3 regions of the Saccharibacillus sp. WB 17 genome follow, and region 2 is predicted to be linked to each of the others. Evidence: predicted binding sites of a transcription regulator. Region 2 holds the regulator's gene; each other region holds the start of a gene.
What was found. Region 2 encodes Rex, which represses fermentation and respiration genes when NADH is low (regulators of the CRP and FNR family bind a similar motif). Its sites were predicted from a motif close to TTGTGAAATATTTCACAA; they were not measured.

Region 1 (3,276 bases), on a different contig from region 2:
AAAGACAGCCGCCGCATCGTCGGTGCGCAGCTGATGTCCAAAGTGGACCTGACCCAGTCGATCAACACGCTGTCGGTCTGCATCCAGAACAAGATGACGGTCGAAGAATTGGCCTTCGTCGACTTCTTCTTCCAACCGCATTACAACAAACCGTGGAACTACCTGAACTCCCTCGGCTTTGCCGCGATGGAAGCCCAGCCGGTCGAAGAACGCGAAGAAAAAGCGACCCGTTCCGTGCAAAAACAGACCCAGGCGTAAATCGCCGGAGTCTTGGGTGTTGAAAAACAATAGACCCTATCGAAAAGCCCGCCGATTCGGCGGGCTTTTTGGCTTGCTCAGTTTTTTATACGCGGTTCATTATTACGCGGTTCATTGTACGTGGTTCATGGTATGCCGTTTGTTATGCGTCGTCAGTGTTGTACGCTCGGTTCATGCCGTAGATTTGTATAGTCGGCCCGGTCTGCCGCCAGAGCGCCGGTCTGAAGACGAGGCTGCAGCCTAGCCTTCGTCCAGCCATTTCGGCGTATCGCGCCTGAATCCGTCGAAGTCGTCCCAGATGATCTGCGACCGGCTCAGCGTATCGGTAATTTCCGGTTCGCCGAACGGAATCGCCCAGACGATCGCGAACAGGCACTCTATCGCGCAGTACAGGGAGACCCTGCCCCAGAAGTCGGGATCGCGCGGGCCGCTCTCCCAGTAACCGCGCAGTTGGCCCCGGGCAAAATCAGGACTGATGCCGCTCGTGAACGTCTCCATCCGGTTGAAGTCGCGCAGCGGGTCGCCGGTGCCGGAACGGTTGAAATCGATTACGTTCAAGCCGCCGTCCGGCCCGAAGATCATGTTGCCGGGATGATAGTCGCCGTGCCGGAACCCGGCCGGCAAGCCTTCGAGCAGCGGCAGCCGCGCTTCGATCCGCGCAAGCAGTTCGGCACCGAACGGAAGCCGATGTTTTCCGTTCTCGTAAGCCTGAAGTTTGCGCGTCACTTCGCGGCGCAAGGTATCCGCCGGCGCTTCCGCGCCGGCCGGAACGCTCAAGCCGTGCATGCGGCGCAGCCAGGTGCCGGCGTCCCGGCCCCGGGCGTAAGCCTCTGCGCCGGAGAGCCCCGGCAGCACCTCCTGCGCGTCTTCGCCTTCGATCCAGCTCAGCAGCGAATAGACGAAGGGGGCGCCGGCTTCGGGGAACGTCCGATCCGCCGCTCCTTCGCAGATGCCGAAATCGATCGGGAATGACATCGGAATGCCGAGCTTCGAAGCCTGACGTACCCGTTCGAATTCTTCGCGCTTGGCTTCGGCCAGCCCCGGATCGGACAGCCGAAGCAGAAGCAGCTGCCCGTCTTGGGTCCGGATGCGGTATTTGCGATCCGCGGACCAGCCTTTGTCGACCGGTTCGGCCGCCGCCCAGCCGTTCGAGCCGGGGATAACGTTCATCCAGCGGGGAATACCGGGTTCTTTTGCCAAAGATTCAATCATGAAGGTTCACCGCCTTTCCCTGTATGATAGCACGGGCGGCCCGGCCACAAATAGGGGAAAAGAGAGGCGGAAAGCGGGAAAATGCCGATAGACGGCACGGGGAAAAGAAGAAACGGAAAATAAGTGAAAAAATTCACTTTATACGTTTCGGTATGAGATTTGTCACGTACTCCGGCGAGTGCCTGAGCTAAAATGAGTACGACAAGGGAAGGTTCAAATTTTAGCTATCAAAGGAGACATCAACCATGGCTTATTGCAAACCGCCGCAAATCGCGGAAGTCACCGTTGAGAACGGCGTCAAAAAAGCGCACAGTCCGCTCTCTTCCGTATTGATCCTCGGATTTCTGGCCGGGGCGTTTATCGCGCTCGGCTTCCTGCTCGATATTCGCGTGATCGCGAATACGCCCGCCGAATGGGGCAGCATGGCCAATTTCGTCGGCGCGGCCGTATTCCCGGTCGGCCTCGTGCTGGTGCTGCTGGCCGGCGGCGAGCTGCTGACCGGCAATATGATGGCCGTGCCGCTGGCGCGCCTGGCGCGGCGTATCTCGACAGGCGAGATGATGAAGAACCTGATCCTGATCACGCTCGCGAACTTTGCCGGCGCGATTTTCGTCGCCTACTTTTTCGGCCATATCGTCGGGCTGACCGCTTCCGGCCCTTATCTGGACAAGCTGGTCGATATGGCCGGACACAAGATCGACAGCACGTTCCTGCAATCGTTCGTCTCCGGCATCGGCTGCAACTGGCTGGTGGCGCTGGCCGTCTGGCTCAGCTACGGGGCAGATAACATGAGCGGCAAAATTATCGGCATCTGGTTCCCGACGATGGCGTTCGTGGCGATCGGCTTCCAGCACGTCGTGGCCAACATGTTCCTGATTCCGGCCGCCATTTTCGAAGGCCATTTCACCTGGGGCCAGTATCTCGGCAACTTCGTGCCGGTCTGGCTCGGCAATCTGACCGGAGGCGCGATCTTCGTCGCCGCCGCTTACTGGGGCACGTACCTGCGCCGGGCCGGCGAGCCCCAGGCCCAGGCTGAAGCATCGCAGGCCGGGCTTGCCGCCCAAGCCGACTACATTAAGCCCGAGCTGCAGAAGCACGCTTGATCTGCCCAAGCCGCGCCTGAGCGTGCGCGCTTTTGCGCTCGCTATAGCGCGCGGCTGCGGCCGGGTCGCACGGCCTCAGGTGGGCCAAGCCGCGGCCGTGTCCGGCGGCTCCTCGATCCTGCCCTTTGGGTCGGAAGCCGTCTACCCGGACATACAGCTGTCCGGGTCGGGCGCCTATACTTGCTCCATAAGCGAACGAATGTACGCCTTGCGGGGCGGCCTTCGAAGCGGCGGGGAGGAATAGGCGTGCATCCATATTTGATGGAAAAATTGATGCAGGAACATAACCGGCAGATCGGCGACATCGACCGGAATCATTGGCAAAAAGAGCGGTTGGAGCGAACACCAAGAAGCCGGGGCTGGAGATGGGGCTGGAGACGGTCCGCATTGGCCAAGCGCGGCGACTTGCCCCGTACGTTGTAGCACCGCATAACGAAAGCGGCTTCGCCTTGTGGCGAAGCCGCTTTTGCTATAGGGTACAGGGCATGGCTGCCGGAAAGTCTCGACCACCTGATGCTGACTTTTGATTCGGATTAAGCGGTCGGCAAAGCGTCACCAAGCTTCGCAGCTGTCCGCTCTACGTGCGTTCTTCGGTCAGCACCTGCGGCACGCCGGGCGCGTGGTAAGCTTCCATGCGGTCCAGCAGCTCGGCCGGGTCTTCCGCCGTCAGCATCATCGCCCGATGATGCGGCATAACGAAGCC
Region 2 (3,276 bases):
TTGTGGATCAGCGCGGCCAGACGCATCTCTTCGAACATGTCGAGATTGTTGTTGCTGGCTGCGCCGTCTGTGCCGAGCGACACGACGACGCCCGCTTTGAGCAGCTGCGGCACTTTCGCCACGCCGCTCGCAAGCTTCAGGTTGCTGCCCGGATTGTGCGAGACGGCTATCCGGTTGGCCGCAAGCATCGCGATCTCTTCGTCCGTCAAATGGACGGCATGCGCCACCATCGACGGGCGGGAGAAGAAGCCGAGCTTCTCCAGATGCGCGACCGGACGCAGCCCGTATTCGCGTACGTTCTGCTCCACTTCCGCCGCCGTTTCCGACATATGCGTATGCAGCGGCAGATCCAGATCGTGCGCCGCCTGTACGAAACGCTCGATAAAAGCGGGCGGGCACGTATAAGGCGCGTGCGGCGACATCATGACCGTGATGCGTCCATCCGCCTGGCCATGCCAGTTTTTGGCGAACGAGATCGCGTCATTCAGCTTGTCGTCTTGTTCCTGCTGCGAGCACAGCCCGATCACGCCGCGCGTCAGCGACGCCCGCATGCCGGATTGGACGACCGCTTCGGCCACGCGGTCCATATGGTCGTACATGTCGAGGAACGTCGTCGTGCCGCTTTTGAGCATCTCGACGATCGACAGCGAACTGCCCCAGTACACGTCGTCCGACGTGAACTTGGCTTCCATCGGCCACATTTTGGTCTGCAGCCATTCCTGCAGCACCATATCGTCGCCGTATCCGCGCAGCAGCGACATGGCCGTATGGCCGTGGCTGTTGACGAGACCCGGCATAAACAGCAGTCCTTTGCCGTCGATCGACGGCAGATCGCGCGCGTCTTCCGGTTCTTCGGTTCCGATATAGGCGATGGTGTCTCCGTCGACGATCATGCAGCCGCGGACGACCCCTTCCCGTTCGCCGGTGGCGAATACGCCGTTTCTAACGATCCACTTGTTCGGATGGTTTGTCGTTGTCATGGGTTTCGGTTTCCTTTCCGTTATCGAGGTAGTAAGCCAGGCTGAGCAGGTCGGTCGTAAAATCGGCCGCATGGATCCGCACATCGGCCGGCACTTTGAGCACGGTCGGCGCAAAATTCAAAATCGCTTCGACGCCGGCTTCGACCAGCTGGTCGGCGACGCGCTGCGCTTCGGAATCGGGCACGGTGATGATGCCGACGCGAATGTTTTTCTCCTGCACGGTCGGCTTCAGTTGTTCGATCGGCTGAACGGTCAGCTTGTTGATCTGCGTGCCGACCTTCGGCGCGTACGAGTCGAACACGGCGACGATCTTCATGCTTTCCTTGAGGTACATATTATAGTTGGACAGCGCATGTCCCAGATTGCCGGCGCCGATCAGGGCCACGTTGATCGGACGGTCCAGCTTGAGGATATGGCGAATTTTCTCGATCAGGTACGAGACGTCGTAGCCGATGCCTTTTCGGCCGAAATCGCCGAAATACGCAAGGTCTTTCCGGATTTGGGCCGGATTGAGATCCAGTTTCTGCCCGAGTTCCTGCGACGACACCGTCATCACTTCGCGTTTGTGCAGTTCGGTCAGGTGACGCAGGTAAACGGGAAGTCTACGAACGACGGCTTCCGAAATTTTTTCCGCTTTCATTCCATGTCCCTCCCAGGGGAAAAGTTAATCCGACTTCTCTTCCGGTTCCAGCCATTCGGCGACTCTCGGCACGATTTGGTCGAGCGCCATATGCTCCATTTTGGGACCCGGAAGCGAGTATAAAAAGTATTTGCCGTAATACGATTCGATCACGCGCGTATCGTAGACGATCACGATGCCGCGGTCGCGGCGCGTACGCACCAGGCGGCCGAACCCCTGCTTGAAGCGGATAACGGCCTGCGGCACGGACAGCTTCATGAACGGGTTGAGGTTCTGGCGCTTGAGCAGTTCGCTTTTGGCTTCCAGCAGCGGATGGCTCGGAGGCTGGAACGGCAGCCGCACGATAGCGAGGCACGTCAGCGCGTCGCCGGGAATATCGACCCCTTCCCAGAAACTGCTCGTGCCGAGCAGCACCGTTTTCGCGTTCTCCTGAAACCGCCGGGTGAGGCGGCTTCGGCTTCCGCTGTCGACGCCCTGCCCAATCAGCGAAATGCCGGAAGCGCCGAGCAGTTCCTTGAGCGGATCGTACACCTGGCGCAGCATCCGGTACGACGTGAACAGCACGAGCATGCGTCCCTGCGTCGCTTCCGCCGTGCGCGCCAGCGAATCGGTCAGCGCGGCGAGGAACGAAGCGTCGGCCATCTGCCCTTTGACGCTCGGGAAATCGCGCGGGACGATCAGCAGCGCCTGCTCCCGGTAATTGAACGGCGACGGCAGCACTTCCGTCAACAGCCTTTTTTGCACAGCCGCTTCCCGCAGACCCAGCTGATCGATCATGTAGTCGAACTTTTTGTCCACGGCGAGCGTGGCCGAAGTGAGAACGACGCTTTTCTTTTTATCAAAAAAGTGCTGCTGCAGCTGGGCGCTGACGTCGATCGGCACCGCGTACATTTGCAGCGACTTGCTTTTGAACTGCGAGCTGCCTTCGAGCCAGTAGACCGTGCTTCCGTCGTCGAGCCGCATGAAGAACCGCAGCGATTCGCGCGCTTCGGACAGGTCTTTGAACAGACCCGAAATATCGGTCGCCAGACCTTCGGCCGTGTAGTCGCCGCTGTCTTCCTTGACGGAAGCCGCCATGCGTTCCCCGCGGCGGATCGCTTCGCCGAGCCCGACGTAGATCTGGTCTTCCAGCGTCGAGAGCGTATCCCAGCCTTTCGGATATTCGCCCGCCGTCAGGCGCAGCGTATGCTGGCCGGCTTCCGGCGCCGACACGTCCACCCGGTCGGGCAGCAGCGTGTACAGCAGCTCCGTCAGTTTGTCCCAGCTTTCTTTGGCGTCGATCAACTCGGGAATGACTTCGTCGATCGCGCGGTTCCATTCATTCTTCTTCTCGTGCCCGATCTTGCCAAGCAGTTGGCGCAGGGCGGGCAGCTGCCCGTTCTTGCCGTCCTTGTACAAGCGGGTCATCGCATGCACGAACGAGAAATATTTCAGGTGCAGCCCGAGATGCTTGCCGGCCACGTCTTCGAGGTGATGCGCTTCGTCGATAACGAGACGCTCGTAGGCAGGCAGCAGCTGGTCGTCCGCCTTGACGTCGGAGAACAGCTTGGAATGATTCGTCACGACGACGTCGGCCATGGACGCTTCATGCTTGGCCCGGTAATAATAACAGCTGCGGAACCAGGGACAGGCGCGGCCCAGACAGGAATCCGTCTC
Region 3 (3,276 bases), on a different contig from region 2:
CGAGTTCGGAGAACGCCTGGCGCACCGTCTGGCGGCTGAGCGAGAACTGCTCGGCGATCTCGTTCTCCGACGGCACTTGTCCGCCGGGCACCAATCGGCCGCTTTCGATCCAACTTAACAGTTCGTTTTTCAAGATCATGTATTTGGGAAGCCGTTTGTTCATCCTGATTCACCTCGGTCTGTATTTGCGTTCGTATCCGGTGCGGGCCGGCAGTCTCCGGCATCTGCCGGGCGCACCCGGAAAGCGATCCTAAGATAGCGCTCTCAAGCTTAATTGTACGTACAAGTTTAGTTTAAGTGCCGGTTTGGGAAAATGCAAGCCGAACTTCCGCCGGCCCGGCCGGGTTCAGCGCCCGCTCCCGCGCCGCGGCAGCAGCCCGCCTTCCTCCAGCCACCGCGCGAGCAGTGCGTTGAATGCTTCCGGCTGCGCGAGCGAAAATCCGTGTCCGATACCGGGCCGCACGACAAGCTCCGACCCGGCGCGCATCTGTGCGAGATCCCGCGCCGAGCGGCGCATCGAGCCGCTTTCCTCTTCGCCGACGGTCACGAGAAGGCGCGCCGTCGAATAGGCAAAGCCGGCCGGCAGCCGGTAGCCGAGACTTTCCCGCACCGTTCGGATCAGCCCGGCACGGCTGATCCCGAGACTGTGCGCATAATACATATCGAATTGTTCGCCCGGCACGTACAAGCTTCGGGCTTGCAGCGCCGCGAATTTGCGGCTGCGCATCAGCGGGTAGAACAGCGAGATCAGCGGCCCGGCCAGCGGACGCGCAAGCGACGCCGGATAGATCGAACCGCTGCCCAGCATGGCGCCGCTCAGCAGGTCCGGACGATCGCTCATCATCTGCATGACGATCTGGGCGCCGAGCGAGAAGCCGACGGCCACGATCGGCCGACCGGCGCTTTTTCGTTCGGCAAGCCGGATCAAGGCTTCCGCGCTTTTTTCGATAGTAAAACGTTCGTCTTCCCCCGTTCCGTCCTGCTCCGACCATTCCGGTACCAGGCAGTGCGCATGCCGAAAATGCTCGACCTGCCGATCCCACATCCAACCGCCGACCCCGCCGCCGTGCACGAACAGCAGCAGCAGCGGAGCGTCGATCGGACCGGATTCCGTGTACGTCCACGCCATACCGTTTCCCCCTCTTTTTTCCCATATTCCAACCTTATCACACTTCTTCCGCACGACCGTTTTCCGCGCACAATCGCCCTGTACTGAATTGTGACTTTTTCAAGTGAAATATTTCACATTTGATGTGATTACGATCACCAACCTCTTCAATCGCGTTCTCCTATAATGAGGATGCAAGGTAGATCAAATTTGAAATAGCGGCGGCTTACCGGATATTCCGGCCCCGCCCTTTCCTGCAACTCACGTTGTGAATAAGTTCACATTAACGAAAGATCGCCGATCCGCAGCACCCCTGCCCCGCCGCCTGACGGCCGATACGACGCACGCACGCGGGCCGCGATCTTCCCTTCATCCGAATTCAAACGCCAAGGAGGCTTTTCCTCATGAACACCGTCAAACAAAAGCTGATCGTCATCGGCAACGGCATGGCCGGCATCAATACGCTGGAACAGATTCTCAAGCTGACCGACCGGTTCGACATTACCGTTTTCGGCAGCGAACCGCATCCCAACTACAACCGGATCATGCTCTCGTACGTGCTCGAAGGCAGCAAAAAGCTCGAAGACATCGTGCTGAACGACTGGAGCTGGTACGAGGAGAACGGCATCGCGCTGCATACGAACACGACGGTGACGCAGATCGATACGGTCGGCAAAACAGTGCTCACCGATACCGGTCTGACGCAGGCGTACGACAAGCTGCTGATCGCGACCGGCTCCAATTCGCTTATGCTTCCGATTCCCGGCAGCGACCGCGAAGGCGTCGTCGGCTTCCGCGATATCGCCGACTGCGACCGGATGCTGGACGCGGCGAAGCAGTACAAGAAAGCGGCCGTCATCGGCGGCGGACTGCTCGGGCTCGAAGCGGCCAAAGGGCTCGTCGGCCTCGGCATGGACGTGACCGTCGTCCATCTGATGAACGACCTGATGGAACGCCAGCTCGACAGCCAGGCTTCCGCCATGCTCAAGACCGAGCTGGAACGCCAGGGCATCAAGTTCGCGATGGGCAAATCGACAGCCGAGATGACCGGCGACCACCGCGTGCGCAAGCTCGTATTCACGGACGGCGAAGAACTGGAAGCCGAATTCGTCGTCATGGCGGTCGGTATCCGGCCGAACAAGCAGATCGGCGAAGTCAGCGGCATCGACACGAATCGCGGCATCCTCGTCGACGACTTCATGCGCACGTCCGCGCCGGACGTCTACTCGGTCGGCGAATGCGCGGAACACCGCGGCGTCTGCTACGGACTCGTCGCTCCGCTGTTCGAGCAGGGCAGCGTCCTCGCCAAACATATTTGCGGTATCGACACGGCAGGCTACGGCGGTTCGATCACGTCGACCAAGCTCAAAATTTCGGGCGTGGACGTGTTCTCGGCCGGCGAATTTATCGAGACGCCGCAGCACACCGTCATCTCGGCCAAAGACGAATGGAAACGCACCTACAAAAAAATACTGCTCGATCAAGGCAAAATCGTCGGCGCCGTGCTGTTCGGCGACGTGACGGAATCCGCTTCGCTGCAAAAATACGTCCGCGAACGCACCGAAATGAACGACGAAATCTACGGCGATCTGATGGGCACCGGCCACTGCGGCAGCGGCAAATCGAAAACGGCCGCGGTAGAGAAAATGGCCGATGACGAAATCGTCTGCGGCTGCAAAGGCGTCACCAAAAAAGTCATCGTCGACGCGATCACCGAACAAGGACTGACGACGGTCGACGAAATCAAAGCGTGCACCGGCGCGACCGGTTCATGCGGCGGCTGCAAGCCGGTCGTCGAACAGATTCTGAGCTTCGTTCTCGGCGACGGCTTCAAGCAGACGGTCAAGACCGGCATCTGCGGCTGCACCCCGCTGAGCCGTCAGGAGATCGTGGCCGGCATCAAGGAAAAAGGGCTGCGGACGACCAAAGAAGTCATGCATGTACTCGACTGGCATAACGCGGAAGGCTGCTCCAAGTGCCGGCCAGCCGTCAACTACTATCTGGGCGTCATCTACCCGGGCGAACACAAAGACGAGAAAGAATCGCGTTTCGTCAACGAACGCATGAACGCCAACATTCAGAAAGACGGCACGTACACGGTCGTTCCGAGAATGTACGGCGGCGTGACGACACCGGAAGACCTCAAGAAAATCGCCGATGTGTCGGTC

Region 1: the regulator Rex is predicted to act here: its motif matches at 1,592-1,609, upstream of FTE24_RS16985 (formate/nitrite transporter family protein).
Region 3: the regulator Rex is predicted to act here: its motif matches at 1,231-1,248, upstream of nirB (nitrite reductase large subunit NirB).

The regions. Positions count from the first base shown of each region.
Region 1 is NZ_VPFK02000034.1:4,533-7,808, forward strand. It holds gene FTE24_RS16975 (FAD-dependent oxidoreductase) at 1-258, shown strand, start outside; gene FTE24_RS16980 (phosphotransferase family protein) at 499-1,470, opposite strand; gene FTE24_RS16985 (formate/nitrite transporter family protein) at 1,716-2,573, shown strand; gene FTE24_RS16990 (hypothetical protein) at 2,820-2,996, shown strand; gene FTE24_RS16995 (TIGR00730 family Rossman fold protein) at 3,151-3,276, opposite strand, start outside.
Region 2 is NZ_VPFK02000044.1:34,656-37,931, forward strand. It holds gene FTE24_RS19840 (amidohydrolase) at 1-980, opposite strand, end outside; gene FTE24_RS19845 (redox-sensing transcriptional repressor Rex) at 943-1,620, opposite strand; gene dinG (ATP-dependent DNA helicase DinG) at 1,645-3,276, opposite strand, start outside.
Region 3 is NZ_VPFK02000045.1:78,433-81,708, forward strand. It holds gene FTE24_RS20765 (GntR family transcriptional regulator) at 1-163, opposite strand, end outside; gene FTE24_RS20770 (alpha/beta fold hydrolase) at 347-1,129, opposite strand; gene nirB (nitrite reductase large subunit NirB) at 1,513-3,276, shown strand, end outside.